Lichenihabitans psoromatis: one gene and its partner. The protein of the gene in region 2 binds, or shares a complex with, the protein of the main gene of each other region. Links are inferred from orthologs where the notes say so. Each region holds a gene or a part of one and is shown on either strand. Other genes may lie near its edges. The genes, in order: ccmE and ccmB.

Region 1 (14,238 bases), 1.6 Mb from region 2 along the record:
AAGGCCGACGACAGCCCGAGTGCGACTGCGGTGGAGCCTGGATCGGGTCGCAGCCGCAGATCGACGCGCACCACATAGCCGTCGCCCGTCCTCTCGCTGAGGATTCGCGCCAAGCTCTGGACCAGCTTGACATAAAAAGGCGCCGCGACGGTCTTGGCGGCCAGCGTCGGCGTGTCCGGATCGAAAAACGCCACGATGTCGATATCGCTCGAGTAATTCAGCTCACGCGAGCCTTGCTTGCCGAGCGCCAGAATGACGATGCCGCAGCCGATTTCCGGCCGATCGACGTCGGCGAGCACCAATTTGCCGGATCGATGCGCCTCGCGCAGAAGCACGCGGATCGCCGCCGAAACCGCGCGGTCGGCGAATTGCGTCAGCGCTGCCGTCACCGCCTCGACCGACCAGACGCCCCCCAGATCGGCAAGCGCCACCAACAAGGCGACGGACGCCTTCGCTTGCCGGAGCGCCTGCATGACGTCGGCGACCGGGATGGCGGGACTGTCGCAACGCTGGTCCATCGTCTCGAGACAGCGCTCGAGATGCTGCTCCGGCGCCTCCGCCAGCATGGCAGACAAGCGCGCGTCGTCTGCTACGACCAACCGCCAGAGATACGGCGAATGATCGGCGAGGCCGAGCAGGAGCGCGTCGACCTCTGGCGCCGCAAAGCCGATGGCGTGACGAGGGTCGAGGCCCGCCCGCCATGCTTCGACCCGATCTCGGGCAAGATCGGGGCGTGTCAGGCGGGGTGCGTCGCGCAGTTGCGCCGCGAGGGACGAGGAGGCTTCGCTCATGACACGCGAGCAGCCTCGACAGGCCGCGGCAGGAGCAGCGACTCCCGCGGGGCCTCGATCCCATGCCGTTTGTCGAGAGCCGGCAGTGACAGGACGACCCGCAAGCCCGGCGCATTATCCTGGATGCGGAGTTCGCCATGATGCAACCGCGCGACCGCAGCCGCCATCGAGAGACCCAGCCCAGACCCAGGACGCGAGCGCGCCCCTTCCAGTCGGACGAACCGTTCGAGCACGCGTGATCGGTCGACGGCCGCGATACCCGGACCCCGATCCGCCACGACGATCACCACAGCGTCCCTGTCGCGGCTGACGCTCACCTCGATCAAGGCCGGATGCGCACTATCGGCACCCATCGCCTCAGCCGGATCATTGGAGGTCCGCGCACCGTATTTCAGCGCATTGTCGATCAGGTTCGCGACGGCTTGCCCGATCAACTCTCGGCTGGCCAACCCGACGAGATCCGGCTGCACGTCGCTGCGAAGCTCGATATGCGCTTCCTCGGCCGAGGGTTCGTAGAGTTCGACGACATCACGCACCACGCTGCTGATATCGCAGGGAGCGACAACGCCGAGGCTGCTGCCCGCCTCGGCTCGCGCGATCATCAACAGCGCCGAAAAGATGCTCATCAGGCGATCGGCTTCCTCGATCGTCTTGTCGAGAGCATGCCGATAATCTTCAGGCGTCTTCGCGGTCCGCAGCGCCTGCTCGGCCCCGTTCCGCAGGCGCGTCAACGGCGTGCGAAGATCATGCGCGATATTGTCCGAGACTTCCTTCATGCCCGTCATCAACTCACCGATGCGGTCCAGCATCGCATTGAGGTTCTGCGCCAGCCGATCGAGTTCGTCGCCCGTGCCGCCGGTCGGTAAGCGCCGCGTGAGGTCGCCCGTCATGATCGTGGCTGCACTGTCGCTCATCGCGTCGACCCGGTGCAGCACGCGCCGCGCCACGACGATGCCGCCAAAGGTGCCGATGCCCGCAAGCCAGAGCAACGACGTGATCAGCGCGTGGGTGATGACCTTTCGCAGGCTTTCCCGCTCGTCGAGATCACGCCCGACCATAAGCCGAAATCCGCCCGGCAGCAGGAAAATGCGAGCCAGTGCCGTGTAATTCTGGCCCTTGTCGTTCGGGCGCTCGTAGGGCGTTTCGACGAGGCCGGGATGATCGATCACGCCGGACGGGAGCGTCGTCACATTGCCGGCCAGTTTCTCACCGGCATAGTTGGTGACAAGATACAGCGAGGAGCCGGGCTGGGCCGAACGCCGTTCGATGATGTCGACCAGATGTCGCATCCCGCCGGTCTCGTATTGCTCCGCAAGGCCGGTGATTTCGGCCTCGACGGTCTGCCCAATTTGCTCGTCGAGCAGGAGATTGACGTTCCAGGCGACGCCGCCGAGCACGAAGCCGGCACCGATCCCGAAGATGATCAGATAGGCGAGCGACAGCTTGAACACTGTCGTGCGGAAGAGCTTACCGAGCGCCGTCACGAATCATATATCCGGCACCGCGAACAGTGTGGAGCAGCGGCGGCTCCGGCCCTTTGTCGATTTTCGAACGAAGGCGGGAAATGTGAACATCGATCACATTGGTCTGCGGGTCGAAGTGATAGTCCCAGACATTTTCGAGCAGCATCGTCCGGGTCACGACCTGCCCGGCATGTTTCATGAGATATTCGAGCAGGCGAAACTCACGCGGTTGCAGCACGATATCCTTGCCGGCCCGCAGCAGTTTATGGGAGAGGCGATCAAGCTCGAGATTGCCGACCCGGTAGACTGTCGTGTCACTGGAGCCGGACGTTTTCCGCCGCGACAGCACCTCGACTCGGGCGAGCAGTTCCGCAAACGCGTAAGGCTTCGTCAGATAGTCGTCGCCGCCTGCGCGCAAACCCTTGACCCGGTCATCGACCTGCCCGAGCGCCGACAGGATCAGGACCGGCGTTTCGATCTTCTGTTCGCGCAGGCCGCCGATCAGCGACAGCCCGTCCATCTTGGGCAGCATGCGATCGACGATCAGGACATCATATTGACCGTCCCGGGCAAGCCCGTAGCCTTCCAGTCCGTCCGACGCGACGTCGGGGAGGTGACCGACTTCGGTGAAGGCTTTAGATAGGTAGGCCGAGGCCTCCGCATCATCTTCGATGATCAGAATCTTCATGCTGGACATGTATGACACTTTCGCGCCGCATATCAGCGGGTACGAGCCAAGCGGGCGAGAAAATTGGACCGGCAGCCCAGCCGAAGCCGGACTGCCGCATCGATTGGCCTACCCACCGGCCTAGACGTGGCGGGCCGTCGGCTTAGCCGACAGACTTCGTGGCCAAAGCCAGGAAGCGGATCGAATCACCGCTTTTCACGCGCAGCAGCAGAGCCTTCTGGCCGTCTTTCTTCGCAGCCGAGAAGGCGGCCGTGATTTCAGACGGCTTCGACACCGCTTTGCCGCCAGCCTCAAGGATTACGTCGCCGACGCTGAGACCCTTCTGAGCCGCGATGCCGTCCGGATCGACTTCGGCGATCGTGACGCCTTCCTTGCTGCCGCCGGGAACCACCGACGATGGCACCAAGGTCAGCCCGAGCGAGGTCATCTCGGCCTTGTCGTCCTGCGCCGGAACCTCGGCCTTGGCCTCCTTATCGGCCGGCAACTTGCCGAGCGTGACGGGGACCACCTTGTTGGTGCCATCGCGCCAGATGGTGAGATCGACCTTCTTGTCGGGTCCCATATTGGCGATCTTGCGCGACAACTCGCGCGGTCCGTCGATCATGTCGCCATTGACGGCCGTCACGACATCACCCGACTTGATGCCAGCGCTCGATGCCGGCGAACCCTTCTGCGGCTCGGCCACGAGCGCGCCCTTGGTGTCCTTCAGGCCGAGGCTGTCGGCGATGTCGGAATTGACCGGCTGAATCTGGATGCCGAGCCAACCGCGCGCCACCGACCCATTGGCCTTCAGCGAGGCCACGACGTCCTTGGCGACCTCGGCCGGGATCGCGAAGCCGATACCGACACTCCCGCCGGATGGCGAGAAGATCGCGGTGTTGACGCCCACGACCTGACCCTGCGTGTTGAACGTCGGGCCGCCCGAATTACCGCGGTTCACTGGCGCATCGATCTGCAGGAAATCGTCATAGGGCCCGGCACCAATGTCACGGCCGCGCGCCGACACGATACCGGCCGTCACCGTGCCACCGAGGCCGAAGGGGTTGCCGACCGCGATCACCCAATCCCCGACGCGAGGCGTGTGGTCATCCCAGGGAACGAAGGGGTAGTTGTCGCCGGTCTTGGCCTTCAGCAGGGCCAGATCGGTCTTCTTGTCGGTACCGACGACCGTCGCAGGGACGACAGTGCCGTCGTTCAGCGTCAGTTGCACGTCGGTGGCATTTTCGACGACGTGGTTGTTGGTCACCACATAGCCGTCCTTCGAGATGAAGAAGCCCGAACCCTGCGCCATGCCGGTGCGCGGATGCGCGTGCGGCATACCCTGCCCCTCGCCGAACTGCTTGAAGAAGCGGTACAGCGGGTCGTCTTTCGGGATGTTCGGCATCGCGCGCTGGTTATTGTTGCCAGCGCTGTTGTCGCTGTCGCTATCGTCGGCCTCGGTGATCTTGACCTTGACGGACACGACCGCGGGGCTGACCCGGTCGACCACATCGGCGAACGAGCCGGGCGCGATCTGTGCGGGCGCGGCTTCCGGCGCAATCTGCGCTGCGTGAACGGGCGCGACGCTCATCAAAGTGGTCTCGGCCGCGACGCCGCCAACCGCGATGACCGCGACGGCGCCCAGAAGGGCGGCACGAAGACGGGTGCGGGGGGCGCGGGAAGCAGAGGTCGACGCCGATCCCTGCAGGGGATTGATTTGGCCGGGCTGTGTCATTGTTGAACTCCTCGGGCTGATCCGAAGCACGCCTTGCGTGTCGTGCTTATGAAGGCAACATGGAGTAGCGCGGCTTACGCGACCATTTCCGTCGCGTGAAATCTTCGTAAGAAACGGTTCGCTGATCGAGCAGGATAGCGGGAGACTATGCCTCGCTCCGGATGTCGAAAGACGTGACCATTCCGTTGGCGACACGAAAGATATGGCCGACCATCTTATCGGTCAGCCCATGGGTTTGATCCTGGAGCGGCTTTCCTTCCAGATCGCGAACGGACTGCCGAACCTCGACCAAGATCGAGCCATCGGCCATCGTCTCAAAGCCGACGGGCTCGACATGTGGACTGACGATCGACCATTGGCGTGTCCAGTAGGCGCGCACGGCCTCGCGGCCATGAACGTGACCGCCGTCCATCCCGTTGGCCCAGGCGACATCATTGGCCAGCACGGCCAGCACGGCGTCGATATCGCGCGCGTTGAAGCTCTCATATATCCGCTTGATGGTCTCGATCGCATGGTCCATCGGGTTCTCTCCTTGGCATGATCGCAAACGCGATATACATATGTACGTCTATATAAGAGTATCGGCAACAGGAGATGGTCGATGAACCTCGATGTACTCTCGACGCCGGGCCACCTGATCGCTCTGGCGGCGCGCGGATTTGCCCGCCTGAGCGAGGCTCGCCTCAAGCCGCTCGGCTTCGGCGTCGGCCAAGTTCCGGTGCTGGTCGCACTTCAGAATGGTCAGGCGAGCACGCAGCGTGATCTCGCCCGCTTTGCTCGGGTCGAGCAGCCCCCAATGGCGCAGATGCTTGCCCGCATGGAGCGGGACGGTCTTGTCCAGCGCACGCCTGACCCGACCGATGGCCGCAGCCAACGCGTCGTGATGACGGAGGTCGCAAAAACACGAATGCCGACCGCAGTCACGGCTCTGTTCCGAGGCAACAGTGAGGCTATGAGCGGCTTCACCGAGGCGGAAGAGGCCGAATTCGTCTCGCTCTTGTCGCGGCTCATCGCCAATCTCGATCGACTCGCGAGTGATGACGGAAGCAGCGCGAGCGAGCCCCGCCCCTAAACCGAGGGCGGCTCCACGAGACGGCTCAGTGCGGCGCGCTCGGCGTCGCTCAGCGGCGGTTCGGCAAGAGGCGCATGTCGTCGCCGCGCCATCAGCAGGCCGCCTGCCCCGAGCAGAAGCAGCAAGAACGGCATGCCCCATAATAACGCCGTCTCGGGCCGCAACGGTGGCTTCAGCAGGACAAAGTCGCCGTAACGCGCCACGAGATAATCGCGGACCTGTTGGTCGCTATCACCGGCGACGAGCCTCTCACGGACCAGCAGGCGCAGATCGCGCGCCAGGGTCGCGGCTGAATCGTCGATCGATTGATTCTGGCAGACGAGACATCGCAGTTCGGACGAGAGGTCGCGGGCTCGCGCCTCCAAAGCGGCGTTCGGCAGAATTTCGTCGGGCTGCACCGCATGGGCAAGCGACGGCACGAGCAGCAGCGCCAGAAGCGCGTAGAGCAACCATAGCCGCAGACGCCGCATCATTCGGCCGCTTGTGGGGCAAGCGGGGCGGGATGCGCGCGCGCCGCGCGGCGCGCGAAGCCGATGCGAAGCCGCCGGTCGGACAGGGACACGGCGCCACCCAGCGCCATGATGAGTGCGCCGATCCAGATCATCGTGACCAGAGGTTTCCAAAACATCCGGGCGTCGATCGAGCCATCGTCATGCTGATCGCCGAGGCTGATATAAACCTGACCGAGATTTATCGTGGCGATACCGGCCTGCGTCACGCTCATCTGGCGTACCGGGAAGGTGCGTTTCGACGGATCGATCGTGGTCACGAGCACACCGCCGCTCCGCACGTCGATCGGGACCGCGACTTCGCTATAGTTCGGACCCTGCCGCGTCTGCAGGTCGCGGATCGTTACGGTATAGGGGCCAAGATCCGTCGTCTGGCCGGGTTTGACCGCGACGACCCGTTCAACGCCCCAGCCGGTCGCGGCAAGACCCATCAGGGTGACACCGATGCCTGCATGCGCCAGCGCCGTCCCCCAAGCCGAGCGTGGCAAGCCAACGGCGCGCGACAGCATAACTCCGATTGGAACACCACGACCGGCGACGCGGGAGGCGATCTCGGCAAAGGCTCCGATGATGAGGTAGAGCGCCAAGCCGACCCCCATCGCGGTCAGCACCGGGCCGCCTTTGATGACGGTCGCCAGAACGAGCGCCAGTGCAAAACCGAGCGCCGCAGCCACCATCAGCCGCTGCGCCGCGCCCACGAGATCGCCGCGCTTCCAGGCCAGCGACTGGCCGAGCGGCATCGCCAGCAGGATCGGCACGAAGATGGGGCCGAACGTCAGGTTGAAGAACGGCGCCCCGACCGAAATCTTCTCGCCAGTCAACGATTCCAGCGCAAGCGGATAAAGTGTGCCGGTCAACACGGTCGCGCAGCAGGTGGTCAGCAGCAGGTTGTTAAACACCAGCGCGCCCTCGCGCGACACCGGCGAGAACAAACCACCCTGCCGTAACGTCGGAGCGCGCCACGCGTAGAGCGCCAACGAGCCGCCGATGAAAACCGTCAGGATCGCCAGGATGAAGACACCGCGGGTCGGATCGGTCGCGAACGTGTGTACCGAGGTGAGCACGCCCGAACGCACCAGAAAGGTGCCCAGCAGCGACAGCGAGAAGGTGAGGATCGCCAGAAACACGGTCCAGATCTTCAAGGCTTCGCGCTTTTCCATGACGGCCGCCGAGTGCAGCAACGCGGTTCCGGCCAGCCACGGCATGAGCGAGGCGTTTTCGACTGGGTCCCAGAACCAGAACCCGCCCCAGCCGAGCGTATAATAGGCCCAGTAGGAGCCCATCGCGATCCCGAGAGTCAGAAAACCCCAGGCGATAAGGACCCAGGGGCGCACGAAGCGGGCCCAGGCAGCATCGAGCCGGCCGCTGATCAACGCCGCCGCCGCGAAAGAGAACACGATCGAAAAGCCGACATAGCCGAGGTAGAGCAGCGGCGGATGGATCGCCAGCCCTGGATCCTGCAGGATGGGATTGAGATCCTGCCCCTCGAACGGTGCCGGCAACCGTCGTGCGAACGGATCCGAGGTGAAGAGGATGAACAGCAAAAACGCCGAGGCGATCCAGGCTTGAACCGCCAATGTGTTGGCCCGGAGATCGTCGGCCATGCCACGGCCCATCGTCGCGACCGCTGCGCCGAACACCGCGAGGATCAACACCCACAGGAGCATCGAGCCCTCGTGGTTCCCCCAGACGCCGGAGATCTTGTAGATCAGCGGCTTGGTCGACAGCGAATTCTCGACCACGTTGGTGAGGCTGAAATCAGACGTGACATGGGCGTAGACGAGCGCCACGAAAGCGTAGCCGATCAGAACGAATTGAACGCAGGCTGCCGGCGCCGCCACACCCGCCAACCCGGCATCGCCGCGCCGCGTGCCCCAAATGGGCAGGACGGACTGCACCAACGCAACCGCAAGCGCCAGAACAAGGGCATAATGGCCGGTTTCGACGATCATCTGCGCGCGCTCATGGGATAGCCTTCGCGACCTCGCCGCTGCTGGCGCTCGCGGCCTTCTGGTCGCCGCGCCACACGCCTTGCCGCTTCAAGCTGTCGGCCACATCCTTTGGCATATAGGTGGCATCGTGCTTGGCCAGAATTGTATCGGCGCGAAAGCCGCCCGCAGCGTCGAGCACACCTTCGGCGACGACGCCCTGCCCTTCGCGGAACAGATCCGGCAGCAGCCCGGTATAGCTCACTTTTACGTCGCGTTTCAGATCGGTCACCATGAAGGTCAGACTGGATTGTCCGAGCCGGACGATTGATCCCTCTTCGACAAGCCCACCGATGCGAAGGCGGGTCCCGGGCGGAGGCATCTTCTCGACGAGGTCGGTCGGGCCATAGAAAAACACGATACTGTCGCGAAGCGCGTACAGCACGAGCCCGGACGCGATGGCGAGCACACCGCCCGCAGCGCCGATGATGGCCAAACGACGCCCCTTCCTGGTCAAACCCTTATCCCTCCAGTCCGAGTTGATGGGCGAGATTGTCGAGCTTGGTTCGGGCAGCCGAATTCTCACTCAAAGCCTTTCTGGCCTCGGTGAGGGACTCCCGTGCCTTGTTGGCATCTCCGAGCACACTATAGGCTCGCACGAGACGCAGCCAGCCCTCGGGATCGCGACCGTTTTGCACAAGGCGCGCCGCTAAGCCATCCACCATGCTGCGAATGGCGGCTTGCTGCTGATCGGCCGGCAAAGCCGCGATGACGGCGCCGGCCGGCGTTGCTGGAACCTCGGAATTGCGTGCCATCGGGGTCGCGGGCCCCGCCACGGCCGCCGTTTCGAGACCCGCAATATGACCCTGCACCGCCGCCAGCCACGGTGCGCCCGGCGGCGCGTCGGCCGCGAGTTTGCGCCACAGGATCAAAGCATCGGCGCGGTTTCCATCCTGCTCGGTCGCGGCCGCGACGAAAAACCGGGCCTGCGGCAATGTCGGATCGTCGCTCAGCGCTTTGTCGAAGGCGGCGCGCGCTTCGGCCGTAACGACGCCGTCGGCCGCCATCACCAACGCCTGCCCCAAGGCGGCGCGGCGCTCGGCATTTTCACCAAGGATCCGAAGTGCCGCCGCATAGGCGCGGGCCGCATCGTCGTAACGGCCCATCTTAAAGTAGATGGGAGCGATGAGAGAGAAGCCGCGCCCATCGTTGGGATCGGCAGCCAGACGAGCCTCGATCTTCGGGATAATAGCGGCAAGATCGAACGAAGAAGCTGCGGCGCGTGAGGCGATCGGCATATCCGGCTGCTCGGGACGACCAACGCGAACATACAGGCCGATCGCCAAAACCGGGACCAGCACGACGGACGCCACGACAGCAACAAGTCGTCGCTTGCGGAAGCCGACATCGGGGCCGGAAGGCTCTGGCCGCTTATCGGAGAGGAGCAACCGGCGGGCGATCTCGGCTCGCGTTGCATCTGCTTCGGAGGCCTTGACGAGCCCCCGCGCGATGTCGTCGTCGACCTCGCCAAGCTGACTTCGGTAAAACGCGACATCGACCGACCTGCCACGGGCAAACGAAGCGGTACGCGCCAACGGCCAGACGAGACAGAGCACCACGGCGGCGGTCATCAACGCGAAGACGATCCAGACCATACCGACCGCAAACTCCACTCAACTAAACCGAGGCATGCACCGATCGAGCGACCCAAATCGCCCGCTTGGATCAGCTCGTGATGCGATAGGTTCCGTCGGGGTTCGAGCACCCCGTGCCATGGCCGACCTGCGGACGACCGGCGATAAAGATCGTGCTCGTGAAGGCGCGGCAGGAGTCGGCCGTCGCGGGAGCGGCGCCGCCCGGCGCGCTGACATTCACGATCGCGGATGCTGGAGTTCCCGGCGCGGGTTCGACAAATCCAAACAGGCCGTGCTCGCCCTTCCAGGTCTTTCGCTGCCCAGACGCGAGCGCATCCTGCTCGGACGCGAGAGCCTTGTCCCGATCGGCCTGGCTGAGCTTGGAGCCGACCGGACCATCGAGGAAAGTGCCATACATGATCGGCGGCGGCGCAGCCGGCACGGGCGGGGTCGCGGCCGAAATGGAATTCCCGCCTCCCGTCATCGAGCAGCCCGCATTAACCAGACCCGCCGCCAGACACAGACCCACTGCCCACAGAACCCGCATGTATCCACCCCGTCACAGCCCGCCGATCGGTGCCTTGCGCGGCATGGAGGCGAAACTCTGTCGAGCCTTAAGGCTTCAGCCGGCCCCCGGCAAGCGGAGCACAGCCCTCAAACCACCGAGCGGGCTGTCGAGAAGTGTGAGGCCGCCCCCGTAGGCAGCCGCGAGATCGGTCACGATCGACAGGCCCAATCCCGAACCCGGCTTAGTCTCATCGAGCCTGCGCCCGCGTCGCGTCACAAGGTCGCGCACATCAGCGGATAATCCGGGGCCATCATCGTCCACCATCAGCACGATGTCGGAGGTAATGCCATCGCGGTCATCTTGGGCCGCCTCGCCCCTGACGCGGACCTCGCGCTTGGCCCATTTGCCGGCGTTGTCGATCAAGTTGCCGATCAGGTCGTCGAAATCCTGCTTCTCACCGCGAAACCGCAGACTATCAGAAACCGTGACCTCGAAGGCGAGATCCCGGTCGCGATAGATTTTGCCGAAGGTGCGGACGAGCGCATCGACGGTGGGCTTGACCTCAGTGACGGTGCCGATCACGCTGACGCGCGCAGCGGCACGAGCCCGATCGAGATAATACGAGACCTGATCGCGCATGACACCGGTTTGTTCGCGAACCTTAGCGGCGAGATCCTGGGTGGAGAGATCCTGGGACCCGCCAGACGTCTGAGCATCGGCTTCGTTGACCAGCACGCTAAGTGGCGTTTTCAGCGCATGGGCCAGATTTCCGACATGCGTCCGCGCGCGTTCAACGATCTCGCGGTTGGACGATATCAGGAGGTTCAACTCACCCGCGAGCGGCGCGAGATCCGGGGTGAAGCGGCCCTCGATCCGCTCGGCCTCGCCGCGCCGGATCGCCGCGACACCGTCCCGAATTCGCCGGAGCGGCCGCAGGCCATAGCGAAGTTGGACGGCCGTCGAGCCGACAAGCACGAGCCCGAGAACCCCGAACGTCAGTCCGAGCGCCAGGTTGAAACCGTCGATATCGGCCGACATTTCTTCCGGGGATGCCGCGACCTGAACCAGATACCGGCCATCGTCACCCGCATCGATGAAACGCTCGACGATCCGCAATCGCCGATCATCCGGACCGATCGCATAGCCCCTGCGAATGCCGCCGGCCGTGATGGGCGCGCCGGTATCGGCCAATTGCGGAAGCCGTTCGGCAAACAGGGATTTCGAGGCACGGATATCCGGCTTGGCTTGATCAAGCCGGGTGATTTGCCAATACCAACCCGAGAGCGGCAATTCGAACATTGGTTCGCCGAGTTGCCCAGCCCCATGCCCTTCGTCGCCCGCCGCCGCGACATCCCCGATCAACGCCCGAAGATACACGCCGAGCCTCTCGTCGAAGTCGAGTTCGGCGGCGTGAAAATTGATTTCGCTCAGCGTAATGCCGGAGATCAGGAGAATGAAGAAGCTCCAGAACGCCGACGACATGAACAGGCGGGTCGCGATCGATCGACGGCTGAACCATCCGACGACACGCGACCGCGGCCGCGTCAGCCGTTCAGGCTCCACGCTTGCCGGTTGGACCGCCACCCGCTCCGGCTTTTGCGGCTTGTTCAGAAAGTTCAGCATTCTCAACGAGATATCCGAGCCCTCTCATGGTCTGTATCAAGTCCACACCAAGTTTCTTGCGGAGCCGACCGACAAACACCTCGATCGTATTCGAGTCACGATCAAAATCCTGATCGTAGAGATGTTCGACCAACTCCGCACGCGAGACGACGCGCCCCGCATGGTGCATCAAATAGGAGAGGAGACGATATTCATGCGACGTCAGCTTCACGGGATTGCCGTCGACAAGCACGCGGCTGGCGCGGGTATCGAGCCGCACCAATCCGCTCACGAGTTCGGCCGTGGCGTGACCCGCCGAGCGCCGGAGCAGTGCCCGAAGCCGCGCCAAAACCTCTTCCATATGGAAGGGCTTGGCGACATAATCGTCGGCACCGGCGTCAAACCCTCGCACCTTGTCGCTCCAGCGATCGCGCGCCGTGAGGATCAGCACAGGAGCTGACCGTCCGGCCGCGCGCCACGCCTCGAGGACCGAGACACCATCTTTTTTGGGCAGACCGAGATCGAGCACGATGGCGTCGTAGGGCTCTGTCTCGCCGAGAAATTGAGCTTCCTCGCCGTCGTAAGCGCGATCGACCGCATAGCCCGCGCCTTCGAGGGCCGTGAACAGCTGACGATTCAGATCCTTATCGTCCTCGACCACAAGAAGACGCACCGGCTACCCTTTCCTATTGTCCAGGCTTCATTCAGGCTCTCGATGTTGATCACGATCCTGGGCGGGGCGGCATCAACGTCCCATTGGTTGCATCGACCAGCATGTGAACGAGATGCCCGTCATGCCGCAGAATCGTCACGTCGTAGACCATCTGTTGGTTCAGACGGCAGAGCTTGATGCCGACCGACTCGCCCGGCATCCCCCGTCCTGCCTCTTCGACAGCGCGATAGGGCGGCAAAAGCTTCATGGTCTGCAGAGTTTCGCGAGTTTCCCCCGCCGACAGACACGTCCGGAGACGTGTCTCAGTGGCCTGAGCCACGTGTGGCAGACCCACGACCCCGAGCGTCAGTGCCGCCCCCATGATGCGAACCAAAGACGTCATGGCTTGATCCTAAGTTCATCGCGCTGAACGCCTTATGAATGCGCGTGATGATGACGGTTCGCGTCGGCCGACGTTTCAATCGCCCGCGACGTCCTGTAGATCTCGGTCAGACGCGCGCCCATCCAAATCATCAGGGCGCATCGATGGACGAATGTCATGAAACGGCCGAGACAGCCACCAACCAGTCCCTCCTCCATGACGGCGCCCGGAGCGGGACGACCCGGCCGCGAGCGAGACCATTCGGCCCCGCATCGCGCCTCACCCTTATCGGGCTCCTACAAGACCGCCACGGCGCGTCTCCGTGCCACGCCCGAGTTGACGCTGATCTGGGGCTTTCACGCCGCACAGGAAGCATTACGGTCAGAAGGCCGCAAGATTCTCAGGGTGTCGGCCACCGAAGCGGCAGCGGAACGGCTCGCCCCGGAGCTCGAGGCGCGCGGGATCACGCCGGAGATCTTCACCGGAGCCGATCTCGACGCCAAAATGCCGCGTGATGCGGTGCACCAGGGCGTCGTCGTCGAGGCGCGTCCCCTGGCCGATCTCGACATCAGCGACGTGCCCGATATCGGCACGCTGCTGGTCCTCGATCAGATCACCGACCCGCATAACGTCGGCGCCATCATGCGGACAGCCGCTGCCTTCGATGTCGCCGCGATGATCACGACGGAGCGCCACGCGCCCGATATGACCGGCGTGCTGGCGAAAAGCGCATCGGGCGGGCTCGAACACGTGCCGGTCGTTCATGTCGTCAATCTCGCGCGCGCCCTCGACAGCCTCGCCAAGCGGGGCTTCCAGATCGTCGGCCTCGATTCCGAAGGTACCCAACCGCTCGAAGACGTCGAACCGTCGTCGTCTCTGGTGCTGGTGCTCGGCGCCGAGGGAAAGGGCTTGCGTCGGCTCACCCGTGAGCGGTGCGAGGTCGTGGCACGGCTCGACATGCCGGGCGCGATCAAGAGCTTGAACGTGTCCAATGCATGCGCGGTGGCGCTCGCAACCCTGCGGCTGCGACGACCCGCAAGCTGAGGCGCGTCGACTGGTCTTGACCGCCGGCCTCCAAGGCACGCTCTAATTATACAAATATTTTTTGTTATTAAAAATGATCTCGCAATCGAGATTGGGATTGTTATATTCGATGGATCGGGGTTGTTGCCTCCTTTAGACTTATGCAAAACAAGCGCGGCGACATGGCTCATCTCGCCGGACAGCAAGGACCGACCATGGCTCACGTCATCACGGCCAGTAGATTGCGCGACGGTATCGTGGTGTTTCGTGGC
Region 2 (14,197 bases):
CATCGAGATCTGCGTTCCCTCTCGGGTCGACGCATCGGTCTCGTTGCCTGCAGCGGGGTCGACGCCATCGTTGATGTAGGAGCGCAGCACCCGCACGCCATGTTCGGACACCCAGCTGCGGTAGATGTTCGACAGCAGCTTGGTCAGACCCTGGGCCAGGACAAGTCCCGCATAGGTCAGAGCCAGCATGATGATCGAGCGCATGCCGCTCTCTTTGATGGCGTGGTTGATCATTCGGCGCTGCACCTCGATCGGTGCGGTGTCGAGAAGCGCCACGCTGATCGACAGCAGGCAGAGCCAAACCTGATCGCCGGCGCTCAATCGCCAGGCGAGGCCGAACAGCGCCTTGGGCAACGGTTTTCCGTCGAGGGGTGTCCCATGGCGCTTCCGCCGCCAGGGCGTCGGCATCAGGCTGAAACGATATGGCGACGACGTCTGGGGCGTCTCGTGGCCCAACCGGTCCGAAAAGGCGGACGCCGCGTCCTGGGTGATCGACCTACTCCCTCGTTACTTTGTCGTGTTGACGCCACTATCGGGCCGGATGGGCCGGGCCGCAATCCCGCGCGACGACAACCAATCGCGCCCCAAAGCGTTATTCATGGGCCGTGCGAAAGGCCTCATTTGAAGGCGTTCAGCCGCAATTCATGGCGCGTCCCGTAGCCTGCGATTATGGGGCGCTTCGAGGAGACGATGATGTTCAAATTATCGAAAGGTGCTGTTTTAGCGACGCTTGCGCTTGGCGGTCTGGCGGCCCAGACCATCGGCGCATCTGCGATGCCGATGGTGGATCTCAATCCTGCCGCGGTCGCGCATTCCGGCGAGGTGTCCGGCGTGCAGGAGACCCGTTGGGTGTGCGGACCCTACCGCTGCTTCTGGCGGCCCAACTACGGCTATTATGGCCCGCGCCCGGTTTATGGTCCGCGCCCGTTTTACGGCCATCCTTATGGATGGCATCGGCCCTGGGGTTATGGCGGCTACCATCACTATGGCTGGCATCGGCGCTGGCATCGCTGGTAAGCGACACGGATAATAGGCACGGCCGTCCAAGGATGGCCGTGCCGGCCAAAGGGTTTCAGACCCGCCGCCTCTCGCCTCAAGCCGGATCGACAGCCCGGACCGGCGCACGATAGAGCCCCTCGGCTAAGCCTGGATCCTTCTCGATTGCCTCAGCCATCAGACGGTTGGTCGCGGTCTCGATGCGATCCTCCAGCGTGCGAAGAAAAGCCGAGACGGATAGACCCGGCTCGATGACCGGCAGAATCTCCACCACGATCGTGCCGGGTCGTCGCAAGAAGCTGCGACGCGGCCAGAACAAGCCGGAGTCGAGTGCCACCGGGAGACATGGCACTTTGAGGTCGTTGTAGACGTAAGCGGCACCGAATTTATAGTCCGGCGGCGCACCGGGCGCTTTCCGCGTTCCCTCCGGAAAGATGAACAACTGCCGATTTTCGCCGATGATGTCACGCGCTTTGCGGGCCACCTGGGACAGTGCGGCCCTCCCCTTCGATCGATCGATGGCGATCTGGCGCCCGCAGGCGATGTACCAGCCGAACAGCGGCAACCACGTGAGTTCGCGCTTCAACACATAGGTGAAGTCCTTGAACACCGTGATGAGCGCGAAGACCTCCCAGACAGACTGATGTTTCGGGGCGATGATGCACCCCCCTTCCGGGATATGCTCCAGTCCCCGGAATTCGACCTTAGTGCCGCAGATGACGCGCAGCAGCCACAAGGAGGCATGACCCCAGATGCGGGCCGCCGCCTTCACTTTATCCGGACCGAACAGGATGGTGGGGAGCAGCACCAGCATGATGAGCACGAGCGCGATGTAAAACGCGACGTTGAAGACGAGAGAGCGCAGGATCAGCATGATGGCTTGTCCCAAATCGACGGCCAAAAGGCTAGAGCGCGTTCGCCTTTCTGGTTTCCGCGCCGACCAGCGTCCGGGACGGCGAGGTCGCGCGAGGGCCGGCCTCCCCTGCATCAGCAAAATGGAGCCTCGCTAGAGCCAAGACATATTTGAGGTATTCGGCCAGAACGAGCCTGAACCGTTGGCCGTTCACCCACCAATCCCCGGCCTTGGCGCGTTCGGTCACGACCGGAAAGGCAAGAAGCTCGACGCCCGGCACGACATGACCGATTTCGGCTAGGGCACGCGGCATGTGATAGTTGGACGTCACAACGATCAAGGATCGAATGTTGTGGGTTCGCACCCAGCGCCGGGTCTCGAGCGCATTGCCGACCGTGTTCTCCGCCGCATAACCGAGTTCGACGCAGCAATCGAAGAGCCGACGCGTTTCAGGGGCCAGCCGCGCGATGGCGGGGCCGGATGTATTTGGGTTGACGCCGCTGATCAGGAGGCGATCGGCATTGCCGTTCGCCAGTAATTCCAGTGCCTCGGTGATACGATCGGCCCCGCCCGTCAGCGCCACGACGCCCTCGGCGTGGTGGATTGGCTCGGGCTCACTGCGGTCGAGCGTCTGCACGAACAAGAAAAAGCCGGCTACGAGACCGCCTGTCGCACAAAGGCAAAGCAACAGGATCAGCCGGCTCAGCATGCGCAGCAGCGAGGGTCGCGAGTGGCGTCGGCTCACGCGAGCGGGACTGTCGCGTTCGGCCGTCACGGTCGCATCGTCCTCTGGGTTGCGCTCCGTCGAAGAGGCGACATGGTGACGTCGGATGCCGGGTTCACTCAAGTGCCTGCAAGTGGCGGAACACGATGGTGCGGGACGTGATTCCGGTCGCGAATGCAATGCCGACCGCGATCGCCAGGATCGCGAGATAGCCCTTCAGCCCGAGCGTGAAGGAGCCGAACAGGGCTTCGAGCTGGTCACCGCCGGGCGTCGCCACCATCCAGCTCTGAACGAGACCCGCCGCCACGAACATCAGGCAGGCGAGGCCGCCACCGATAAGGCCGCCCTTGAGGCCCAGCCGGAGAAAATGCTTCTGAAACTCGCGCGCAATGAAGCGATCCTCGGCGCCGACGAAATGCAGCACGCCGACAATCTCCTGATTGCCCGACATGGCGCCGCGCGTCGCGAAGGCGACCGCCAGACCCATGGCGGCCAGCACCAACAAAAAGATCAAGACCGCCACGACCACGACCGTGTTGGCCATGGTGGCGAGACGCGCCAGCCAGAGGTGATGATCGTCGAGGCTCACGCCCGACACGGCATCGGTCAAGGCCTTGCGGAAGGCCGCGAGATCGGCGCCACCCTCGTCACGCAACCGGATGACGATGAGGCGCGGAATCGGCAACTCCGCCATGTCGAGGCCTTGCCCGAGCCAGGGTTCGAGCAGACGCTCCGCTTCCGTCTTGTCGAAGACGGTCGCATCCGCGACGCCCGGCGTCGCACGCGCGATCGCGGCCGCCTTGGCGACTTCGGCATCGATGTCATGCCCCGCCATCGGGCGGACCTGGATCGTCATCTCTCGCGAGACCGACTGGCTCCAGTCCCGCGACGCCCCGGCGATCAGAATGGCGCTGCCGGCCGTCAGCGAACCGAGGAATGTCATGATGGCGATGACGGTGACGAGCGCCCGACCCGCGATCGAGCTGATCGGCACCAGCGGCATGTCCTTGCGAAGCGCGAGTTCGCCCGGCGTCGAGCGACCCGGTGTTTGCGCGGCACCCGGAGCATCGTCGCGAGAGGGTCGTTTCACCAAAGCCATGCTGGCTTCCTCATTCGTAAACATGCAGGCGACGGTCGCCGAGGACCAGTCGGCGCGCCGCCTCGAACTGGTCCATCAAGGCGAGATCATGCGTCGCGATCACAACCGAAGTGCCCGACTTATGCAGCTCCATGAACAGCCGCAGCAGCCGCCGCGCCAGAGACGGATCCACATTCCCGGTCGGTTCGTCGGCAAGCAGCAGCTCCGGCCGCATGATGAGGGCGCGCGCGATGGCGGCACGCTGCTTCTCGCCGCCCGAGAGGATCTGCGGCAGCACGTGCATGCGCTCGCCAAGACCGACCCAACGCAGCAATTCGACCACTTCGGACCGATACGTCGCTTCCTCGCGTCCTTTGACCCGAAGCGGCAAGGCGACATTCTCGTAGGTCGTGAGATGCTCCAGCAACCTGAAGTCCTGGAACACCACACCGATCTTGCGGCGCAACCCGGTGATTTCATCTTTGGCCAGCGAGGCGGCGTCGCGCCCGAAGACCGTGATGAGGCCGCGCGTCGGTTTGAGCGAGAGCAGGATCAGGCGCAGCAGGGTCGTCTTGCCGGCTCCCGATGGGCCGGTGAGAAATTGGAAGGAATGCGGCTCGATCGAAAAGGTGAGATCTTTGAGGATCTCTGAGCCCATTCCGTACCGCAAACCGACATTTTCAAAACGCACCATGCTCGATCCTTGAACACCCGGAAACGATCAGTCGCCCCATGAACCCTAGCCCGCATCCCAATTTTGGACGACCGCTCGGGCGTCGTCGCATTCGGCCCGGACATCTCTCATTAGCCCGCCACGGATTAAATCCGCCTTAACCATAAGCGGCCTCAATGGCGACATCGGCGCGCGGCGCATCGATTCTTTTCAAGGCCGCAGCCAACTTTCAGCATTCGGACGCCCCATGCGGATCATCTGCCCAACCTGCGCCATCCATTACGATATCGATGCAGACAATATGACGGCAGCGGGACAACTCGTGCGGTGCGGCGATTGCCGTGACGTGTGGCTGGTGCGGCCTGGCGACGAGCCCGCTCGGCCGGCGCGGCCGGAACCGCAGAGTGCCGTCGGTGAGCCGACGAGTTCCGATCCGTTCGTTCAATGCGGCTGGATTCCCGCGACGCCGCAACCGGCCACACAGGGCAACGAAAGGGCTGATCGGCCGATCGACTTCAACGCGGCGCGGGCGCGGCTCCGGCCACAGCCTGGCCAAATGTCGACGGGCGCCACAGTCCGGACCACGTTGGGCGCCATCGCGATCGGCCTGTTCGGCATCGGCTCTGTGGTGGCGGCCATCGGTGTGCCGCTGATCCACAAAGGTGCCATCCGGATCTCGTTCGGCACGGCCGCACCGACCCCACACACGCTCATCCCCCGGCTTGGCGCCGACAAGGGTTTCCGTGTCAGCTTCGCCGAGGGCCTCGTCCCCTGAGCGACTCTCGCCTGGCTTAGACCCGCCCTTGGCTCGTCCCCCTTGGCTTGCCAGGCCGGATGGGTTGGCTTCTAAGGGTGGATTGACGGGGGCACGCCATGAACCGACGATCCATCACGGTCTTGTATGACGAGACCGCCATCGCGAATCGCACCGAGGCGATGGCGGACGAGATCGCGGCCGTTGGCGTGCATGATCTCCTGGTCATCGCCGTGCTCAAGGGCTCGTTCATGTTCGCGGCCGACCTGATCCGCGCCATGCACCGCAAGGGGATGGCACCGGAGGTCGAGTTCATCCACCTGTCGAGCTACGCCGATGCGACCGTGTCGTCGGGCCTCGTCAAAGTGGTGAAAGACATCGATGCGCCTGTGTCCGGTCGCGATATTCTGCTGGTGGACGACATTCTCGAATCCGGCCGCACGTTGGCGCATGCCAAGGCCCTGCTGATCGAGCGCGGCGCCGCCCGCGTCTTCACCGGCGTGATGCTGGAGAAACCTGGCAAACGCGCCGTGCCGTTCGAGGCCGATTTCGTCGGCTTTCAATGTCCCGACATTTTCGTGGTCGGCTACGGCATGGATGTCGCGCACCAATATCGGCAACTTCCCTACATCGGCGTCGTCGACAATTAGCCGTTCAGCGTCAGGATCGCGCCGTTCAGCGCCGTCGCAAACGACACCCAGGCGAGATAGGGCACGAAGCAAAACCCCGCGATCCGATCCAGCCTGAAGAACAACACCATCGTGACCGCAACCGCGACCACGAGGGCCACCACCACGATCAGACCGACGCGTGGGTTGTGGCCGGCGAAGAAAGCCCAGGACCAGGCGGCGTTGAGCGTGATCTGAACCAGGAACGAGATCACGGCCGCGCTGCGCCCCCGCGTCGCGGGCGGCAACCGCAGGATGCGGAAAAACGCGACCGCCATCAAAATGTAGAGCAGCGTCCAAGCCGGGCCGAACAACCAGTTGGGTGGGTTGAACGCGGGCTTGGTCAGCGTCTCGTACCACGGCAAATTCGGGAAGGTCGCGAGATTACCGAGCAGAAATGCGGTGACGACGGGCGCGATGGCTGCGAGCGACGTCGAGATCGTGCCGGGACCGGATCGTGAGGGAATCGAGGACAAAGCGCACCATACCTGTTGATCGGGAAACGCCGGGAACGGTCAGCTCGCGGCCTTGCGGATCGCCTCGAGCAGGGCTGGGCGTGTCGCGTCCGTCAAGCCGCCGACGAGCTTATAGGCGATCGTACCGTCACCCTTGATCACGAATGTCTCGGGCACGCCATAGACGCCGAAATCGATGCCGGTTCGGCCGGACGGGTCGGTCCCGACGCGTGCGAACGGATTGCCCTTTTGGCCGAGGTAGCGGCGGGCGTTCTCAGGATCTTCCTTGTAGACAATGCCGGCCATGGTGACACCGGCGAGCGCGGGGTCGCGCGACAGCGCCATCAGGGCGTCGTGCTCGTCGTGACATTCGGCGCACCACGAGGCGAAGACATTCACGAGCGTCACATGACCCTGACGAAGATCGGCATCCGTCAAGCCGCCGGGGCCGCGCGTTTCGAGCCCTGGCAACGGCGCCAGCGCGAAGACGGGCGCGGGACGCCCGATCAGGGCCGAGGGAATACGGGACGGATCGCCCGCGCCGAGCCGCACCATGAACAGGCCCGCCAGGGCCACGAAGGCGACCAGCGGAAGCATGACGAGAAAGCGCCGCCGCGGTCGCTCGATGTCAGATGACCCGGAAAGCGGCGTCTCGGTCATGCGTCGAGGTCCTTGCCGGCGGGGCGGCCGAGCCGCGCCAGGGCGCGCAACTGGGCGCGATAATCGAGCAGCACGGCCGCGAGGGTGCCGCTCAGCACGAGGCCGGTGATCACGAAGGCCGCGACGATGAAACCGACGTGCATGTCGACCGGCTGATCCATCACGGCGACACCCTTGCGGGCCGCATACGAGCGACGCTCGGCTTCGCCCCCGCAGCGACCAGCATGGTGAGCCGTCGCACGCGGCGTCGCAGCACCTCGTTGCGGGTCGCCATCAGATGCAGGGTCGCGAACAGCGCCGTATAGCCCACCGCCATGACGAGGAGCGGCCACAGCATCGAGGCCGCGATCGTCGGACCGCCCATGCGGAACACCGAGGCCGGCTGGTGCAAGGTGTTCCACCAGTCGACCGAGAATTTGACGATTGGAATGTTGATGAAGCCGACCAATGTCATGATCGAAGCGGCGCGCGCCGCACGGCCCGGCTCCTCGATCGTCTGCCATAGGGCGACGAGGCCGAGATAGATCAGCAACAGCACGAGTTCCGACGTCAGTCGCGCATCCCACACCCAATAGGTGCCCCACATCGGCTTGCCCCATAGCGAGCCGGTGACCAGGCAGATGAACGTAAAGGCTGCGCCAAGCGGTGCGGCCGCCTTCTGGGCCGCTTCGGCCAGCGGATGCCGCCAGACCAGCGTCGCCAACGCCGCGGCCGTCATGACCAGATAGGCCAACAGCGACACCCAGGCGGCCGGCACGTGGATATACATGATCCGCACCGTCTCGCCCTGCTGATAGTCGGCGGGTGCGACGAACAGCGCGAGATACAGCCCGACCGCCAGGGCGAGCGCCGCGACGCTCGCGAGCCACGGCAGCAGCCGGCCGGTCAGCCGGAGAAAATTTGTGGGGTTGGCGTAGGTGGTAAGGATCGACACGACCTCAATTTAGGCCAAGCTGCCGCATCCTACCAGCGACGACTTGCGGTCGCATGAACCGATTGGGTGACGCCGGTCGTCGCAGTGCCTCACTCCCCAGCGCCGCGAAGCGCCGCTGCGGCCGCAAACGGCGCCAGCGCCAAAGCTCCGAGGCTGAGACCGCAGAGGATCAGGAGCGGCGTGAGGAACGGGACGGTGCCGCCGCTCGCGGCCTGCGCGGTCGATACCCCGAAGATCAGCACCGGCACTGCAAGCGGGATCACCAAGATCGAGAGCAGCAGCCCACCGCGGCGGAGACTGACCGTGAGGGCCGCGCCAATCGCACCCAGGAACGTCAGCGCGGGGGTACCGACCAAGAGACTGAGCGTGACACCCCAAAGCGCCGGACCATCGAGGGCCAGCATCAGGCCGAACAGAGGTGCCACGATCACCATCGGCAGGCCGGTGGCGCACCAGTGGGCGAGGCATTTGGTCAGCACCACGAGTTCGAGCGGAACAGGGCTCAGCCGCAACAGGTCGAGCGAGCCGTCTTCGTCGTCGGCTTGGAACAATCGGTCGAGCCCGAGCAGCCCAGACAAAAGCGCCGCGATCCAGAGCACGGCGGGGCCGATGCGCGACAAGAGGTTCAGGTCTGGGCCGATCGCGAACGGCACGATGGTGACGAGACTGAGAAAGAAGACGACGCCCATCAGGCCGCCGCCGCCGATGCGACGCGCCAAGGTGAGATCGCGCCGGAACAGCGCCAGAAGCGCGCGGATCACCGGATCACGTCCGAGATCACTTGCGAAATCCCTTTATTCTGATGACCGACCCGCATCACGGCTCGAGCCACAGGTCGCGCAGCCCCGGCAAGTCGAGCGGCGCATGAGTGGACGCGAGGATCAAGCCACCGCTGGTCAGGTGATCCGTCATGATCTCGGCCAGCATGGCTTGCGCGGCGCGATCGAGCGCGGTCGCTGGCTCATCGAGCAGCCATAGCGGACGATGCGCCGTCAGCAACCGCGCGAGCGCCACCCGCCGCCGCTGTCCCGCGGATAAATAACCGACCGGGATGTCGATAACGTGGAGCAGATCGAGGCGCTTCAGCGCGAGATCGGGCGAGGTTGTGACGCCGCCGCTCAAGGCCGCCGCGATCTCGATATTTTCGCGTGCCGTCAGTGCGGTTTTCAGCCCATCGGCATGGCCGACATAATGCACGCTTTCGGCGAGCATCGGCGCATCGGCCCGGTTGGCGCCCTCGGCTCCTGTCCATAGGACCGTGCCCGAAACCCAAGGCAGAAACCCGCAGATCGCGCGCAGCAGCGTGGATTTGCCGGCCCCGTTCGGGCCGGTCACCTGCACGGCCTCGCCCGGAGCGATGCTGAACGACACGCCCTGCAACACAGTGCGGCTGCCCCGGGCAATCGTCAGGTCGTCGACCAGAAGATGGGCCAGCGAAGAGCGGGTCGTATCCAGGCGAGACCTCATTGATGCTTGGCAGGCAGCCTTGCTCCGTGTACCCCGCAACTTTAGAACTATCTACAACAACACGCCCCCGTCCCATCACGATCAGGGAAAAGCTATGGCCTCGCTCGACAGCTTTAAATGCCGCAGGACGCTCGACGTCGGCGGCGAGAGATACGTTTATTTCTCCATTCCCGAGGCGGAGAAGAACGGCCTCGCCGGCGTGTCGCAACTTCCCTTCTCGATGAAGGTGCTGCTCGAGAACCTGCTGCGCTTCGAGGATGGCCGATCGGTCACGAAGGCCGACATCGAACAAGTAGCGCAATGGCTCGACAAGCGTGGCAAGGAGGAACGCGAAATCGCGTTCCGTCCGGCCCGGGTTCTGATGCAGGATTTCACCGGCGTTCCGGCTGTGGTCGATCTCGCGGCCATGCGCGACGCGATGCTCGGGCTCGGCGGCGACGTCAACAAGATCAACCCCCTGGTCCCGGTCGATCTCGTCATCGACCATTCGGTTATCGTCGACGAGTTCGGCACGCCGCAGGCGTTGAGCGACAACGTCAATATCGAATATGAGCGTAACGGCGAGCGCTATCGCTTCCTGCGCTGGGGGCAGCAAGCCTTCTCGAATTTCCGCGTCGTGCCGCCCGGCACGGGCATCTGCCACCAGGTCAATCTCGAATATCTGTCGCAGACGGTGTGGAGCCGCCCGGAGACGATCGACGGCGAAACCGTTCAGATCGCTTATCCGGACACGCTGGTCGGCACCGACTCGCATACGACGATGGTCAATGGACTGGCGGTGCTCGGCTGGGGCGTCGGCGGCATCGAGGCCGAAGCCGTTATGCTGGGTCAGCCGCTATCGATGCTGCTGCCGCAGGTCGTCGGTTTCAAACTGACCAATCGTCTGAAGGAAGGCCGCACCGCGACCGATCTGGTGCTGACGGTGACGCAGATGCTTCGGAAGCTCGGGGTCGTCAATAAATTCGTTGAATTCTACGGCTCCGGTCTCGACAGCCTGTCGCTCGCCGACCGTGCCACCATCGGCAACATGGCGCCGGAATATGGTGCGACCTGCGGCTTCTTCCCGATCGATGCAGAAACCATCACCTTTCTCGAGGCCACTAACCGGACCGATGCGCGCGTCGCGCTCGTCAAGGCCTATGCCGAAGCGCAGGGCATGGTGCGCGATTCATCGCTGCCCGACCCGCTGTTCACCGAGACGATCGAGCTAGATCTCAGCGACGTCGTGCCCTCGCTGGCAGGACCGAAGCGCCCCCAGGATCGCGTCACGCTGGAAACCGCAAAGGCGAGCTTCAACAATTCCTTGCTGAAGGAATATAAGGTCGACGACACCGATGTGCGGTTCTCGGTCGAGAATGCCGCCTTCGATCTCGGCCACGGCGACGTCGTGATCGCCGCGATCACCTCCTGCACCAACACCTCCAACCCGAACGTGATGATCGGGGCGGGATTGCTGGCCCGCAAGGCGGTTGCGGCCGGTCTCAAAACCAAGCCGTGGGTCAAGACCTCGCTGTCGCCCGGCTCGCAGGTGGTGGGTGAATATCTCGCCAAGACAGGCCTGCAGCAGGATCTCGATGCGCTCGGCTTCAACGTGACCGGATACGGCTGCATGACCTGCATCGGCAATTCCGGCCCGCTGCCGACGGATATCTCGAAGACCATCAACGACCATGACGTGGTGGCGTCGGCCGTCATCTCGGGCAATCGAAACTTCGAGGGTCGCGTCAATCCGGACGTGAAGGCCAACTATCTCGCGTCACCCCCGCTTGTCGTGGCCTATGCGCTTGCAGGGTCGCTCCACGTCGACCTCGTCAACGAGCCACTCGGCATGGGCCACAACGGCCCCGTCTACCTGCGCGACATCTGGCCGACCCAGGAAGAAGTCTCCGATATGCGGAAGGCGTCGGTCACCAAGGCGACCTTCGCGGATCGATACGGCAACGTCTTCGAGGGCGACGATCACTGGAAGGGCATCGAGATCGCGGTCAGCGAGACCTACCATTGGAGCATGGCCTCGACCTATGTGAGAAACCCGCCCTATTTCGACGGCTTAACCAAGACGCCCGCTGCCATCGCGGACATCAAGGACGCGCGGGTGCTCGGCCTGTTCCTCGACTCGATCACGACCGACCACATCTCGCCCGCCGGCTCGATCAAAGCCGCGTCCCCAGCGGGCCGCTACCTGATGGAGCATCAGGTCCGCCCGCAGGATTTCAATCAATACGGCACCCGCCGCGGCAACCACGAAGTGATGATGCGCGGCACCTTTGCCAATATCCGCATCAAGAACCAGATGGTGCCCGGCGTCGAAGGCGGCGTGACCCGTCACTACCCGTCAGGCGAGGAACTGCCGATCTACGACGCGGCCATGCTGTATAAGCAGGAGGGCGTGCCGCTGGTCGTGTTCGCCGGCAAGGAATATGGCACCGGCTCGTCGCGCGATTGGGCCGCAAAGGGCACCAAACTGCTCGGCATCCGCGCCGTCATCGCGCAGAGCTTCGAGCGCATTCATCGCTCGAACCTCGTCGGCATGGGCATTCTGCCCCTGACGTTCGAAGAGGGCATGTCGTGGCAGACCCTCAACCTCAAGGGCGACGAGACGGTGTCGATCGTCGGCTTGGGCGAAAGCCTAAAGCCGCGCCAGACGATGGAAGCCGTCATCACGTCCGACAAGGGACGCGTGACGCATGTTCCGGTGATTTGCCGCATCGATACGGCCGACGAACTGGAATATTTCCGCCACGGCGGCATTCTTCAATACGTGCTTCGCAACCTTGCGGCCGCCGCCTGAGTATCCCCTGAACGATCGGCCCGCTGCGGAAGCGGGTCGATATCGGGGACAATGACGAGCGGGCGGAGCGTCTTCGAGGCGGTCACGCCCCCGTTCCGAGGGAGCAATCATGACCTATGTGGCCGCAGAACACCGCTACGAGACTGCCACCTTCCGTCGCTGCGGGCGATCGGGCATCGATCTTCCGGCCATTTCGCTTGGGCTCTGGCAGAACTTCGGCGGGACCGACGTCTTCGAGACCGGCCGCGCGATCCTGCGCCGCGCCTTCGATCGCGGCGTGACCCATTTCGATCTCGCCAACAACTACGGTCCGCCCTACGGGTCGGCCGAGGACCATTTCGGCCGTTGGATGGATCTCGACTTCCGTCCCTACCGCAATGAATTAATCATTTCGTCCAAGGCCGGCTGGGATATGTGGCCCGGGCCCTACGGCAATTTCGGGTCGCGCAAATATCTCGTCGCCAGCTGCGACGATAGTCTGAAGCGGATGAACCTCGACTATGTCGACATCTTCTATCACCACCGGCCGGACCCTAAGACACCCCTCGAAGAGACAATGGGCGCGCTGGATCAACTCGTGCGCTCCGGCAAGGCGCTCTACGTCGGTGTGTCGTCCTATTCTCCCGAGCGAACTCGCGCGGCCTACACGATCCTGAAGCAGCAAGGCACGCCCTTCCTGATCCACCAGCCGTCCTATTCGATGCTGAACCGTTGGGTCGAGAATGGGCTGCTCGATACACTCGAGGAGATCGGCGTCGGCTGCATTGCCTTTTCGCCGCTGGCCCAAGGCCTGCTGTCGAACAAATATCTGAACGGCGTGCCGGAGGCGTCGCGCGCCGCCAAAAATGGGTCGTTCTCCCCCGATCACGTCTCGGACGACAATCTCGCCCGCATCAAGGCGCTGAACGACATCGCTCAAGCCCGCGGACAGTCACTCGCTCAAATGGCGATCGCCTGGGTGCTACGCGATAAGCGTGTCACGTCGGCCCTCATCGGGGCGCGGACGGTCGAGCAACTCGACAATTCGCTCGATGCCCTCAACAATTTGGCCTTCGACACCGACGAACTCGCGCGCATCGATACGCATGCGACCGAGGGCGGCATCGACCTGTGGCGGAGCCAGTCGGCCATTCCGGCCGAGGCGTGAGGCTTCAGCGGTCCGAATGACCGAGATCGCGACCGGGGTCGAGTTGATCCCGGACGCGTTGCTTGAGCACCTTGGCTTCCGGAAAGCCGCCGTCGCGCTTGCGCTCCCAGATGACGATGTCGTCGTATTCGACCCGGAACGTGCCACCCGTCGACGGCACGAGCGCGACCTCGGCTAGCTCGGTTCCGAAGGTCGACAGAAGTTCCTGGGCCATCCAGGCGGCTCGAAGAAGCCAATGGCATTGCGTGCAATAGACGATACCGATCCGCGGCTTGGCCTCGGGTCGCGCCTCGGCCGCGGGTCCGATGTCGGTGTCGCTCACGAAATTTCCTCGACGATCTTGGCGATGAGCGAGCGATCGAAGCTCTCGAAGCTCTCGGCGCTCGACACGAAAGCGGCGACGCCGCCGATCACGTTGGTTTTGTAATAGGCCGCAAGTCCACCTGGTGGATGCGTATGTTCCACGAGATAGCGCGGCCCGTCCATGCTGCTCAGGATCACCAGCCCGTTGATTGTCGTAACCCCATGGGCAAGAGCCGCGTCTCGCGCCGCCTTGATGTCCGTGCCGCCGTTACTGGCCCCATCGCCCGACACATCGATGATGCGCCGCGTTGCCACGAAGGACGCATGGTCGAATTGCGCGGTCGCAAAATCCAGCGCGGAGCCGATCGCGGTTCGATCATAGAAGGAACGCGGAGCCCCCAACACCAGTTGGGCGAACGCTTTGGCGTCGGCCTCGTTGCGGATCGGCGTCCAATCGATCACGAGTTTCTGCGACTCCGATCCAGCCCATTCCATGAACGCGACCGCGATGGTTTTGTCCGGGTTGGACGCGATCGCCTCGAGCACGCGCGGATCGGCCAAAGCGGCCGCATATCCCTTCCGCTGCAGCTCGAACTTTTGCTCGTCGATGCTGCGGGACACGTCGGCTGCGAGCACCAGCAGCACATCGACATGCGGTTTGCCCGAAGCGAGAGGAGGCTCCTGCGCGAAGCTC

The links.
Region 1: the proteins of ccmB (region 2) and ccmE are in contact, whole or in part, in a solved structure (PDB 8CE8), measured with the Escherichia coli proteins. The link is inferred for Lichenihabitans psoromatis from one-to-one orthologs.

What each region holds. Positions count from the first base shown.
Region 1 is NZ_CP036515.1:3,095,450-3,109,687, reverse strand. What follows is about bases 6,942-9,809. They hold ccmE (cytochrome c maturation protein CcmE), read right to left. Parts: upstream 8,683-9,809; coding sequence 8,200-8,682; downstream 6,942-8,199. Other genes in these bases: ccmI (c-type cytochrome biogenesis protein CcmI), read right to left, coding at 8,687-9,809; EY713_RS14410 (heme lyase CcmF/NrfE family subunit), read right to left, coding at 6,942-8,189. Also shown: EY713_RS14445 (bifunctional [glutamine synthetase] adenylyltransferase/[glutamine synthetase]-adenylyl-L-tyrosine phosphorylase), read right to left, coding at 1-791; EY713_RS14440 (sensor histidine kinase), read right to left, coding at 788-2,275; EY713_RS14435 (response regulator transcription factor), read right to left, coding at 2,259-2,942; EY713_RS14430 (Do family serine endopeptidase), read right to left, coding at 3,085-4,656; EY713_RS14425 (nuclear transport factor 2 family protein), read right to left, coding at 4,802-5,176; EY713_RS14420 (MarR family winged helix-turn-helix transcriptional regulator), read left to right, coding at 5,258-5,728; EY713_RS14415 (cytochrome c-type biogenesis protein), read right to left, coding at 5,725-6,198; more of EY713_RS14410, read right to left, coding at 6,198-6,941; more of ccmI, read right to left, coding at 9,810-9,820; EY713_RS14395 (hypothetical protein), read right to left, coding at 9,891-10,346; EY713_RS14390 (ATP-binding protein), read right to left, coding at 10,422-11,789; EY713_RS14385 (response regulator transcription factor), read right to left, coding at 11,860-12,582; EY713_RS14380 (PepSY domain-containing protein), read right to left, coding at 12,632-12,964; 23S rRNA (guanosine(2251)-2'-O)-methyltransferase RlmB, read left to right, coding at 13,121-13,987; EY713_RS14370 (DUF2849 domain-containing protein), read left to right, coding at 14,182-14,238. UniProt on the Escherichia coli protein: Heme chaperone required for the biogenesis of c-type cytochromes. Transiently binds heme delivered by CcmC and transfers the heme to apo-cytochromes in a process facilitated by CcmF and CcmH.
Region 2 is NZ_CP036515.1:1,460,316-1,474,512, reverse strand. Bases 6,721-9,547 are described here. They hold ccmB (heme exporter protein CcmB), read right to left. Parts: upstream 8,557-9,547; coding sequence 7,885-8,556; downstream 6,721-7,884. Other genes in these bases: acnA (aconitate hydratase AcnA), read left to right, coding at 9,357-9,547; ccmA (heme ABC exporter ATP-binding protein CcmA), read right to left, coding at 8,612-9,262; EY713_RS06805 (heme ABC transporter permease), read right to left, coding at 7,022-7,795; ccmD (heme exporter protein CcmD), read right to left, coding at 6,858-7,022; EY713_RS06815 (DsbE family thiol:disulfide interchange protein), read right to left, coding at 6,721-6,861. Also shown: EY713_RS06860 (ABC transporter transmembrane domain-containing protein), read right to left, coding at 1-408; EY713_RS06855 (hypothetical protein), read left to right, coding at 691-1,017; EY713_RS06850 (lysophospholipid acyltransferase family protein), read right to left, coding at 1,094-1,870; EY713_RS06845 (YdcF family protein), read right to left, coding at 1,902-2,624; EY713_RS06840 (cell division protein FtsX), read right to left, coding at 2,689-3,672; cell division ATP-binding protein FtsE, read right to left, coding at 3,683-4,345; EY713_RS06830 (zinc-ribbon domain-containing protein), read left to right, coding at 4,572-5,099; hpt (hypoxanthine phosphoribosyltransferase), read left to right, coding at 5,198-5,728; EY713_RS06820 (TspO/MBR family protein), read right to left, coding at 5,725-6,222; more of EY713_RS06815, read right to left, coding at 6,262-6,720; more of acnA, read left to right, coding at 9,548-12,053; mgrA (L-glyceraldehyde 3-phosphate reductase), read left to right, coding at 12,163-13,200; EY713_RS06780 (Rdx family protein), read right to left, coding at 13,205-13,522; EY713_RS06775 (DUF1194 domain-containing protein), read right to left, coding at 13,519-14,197. UniProt on the Escherichia coli protein: Required for the export of heme to the periplasm for the biogenesis of c-type cytochromes.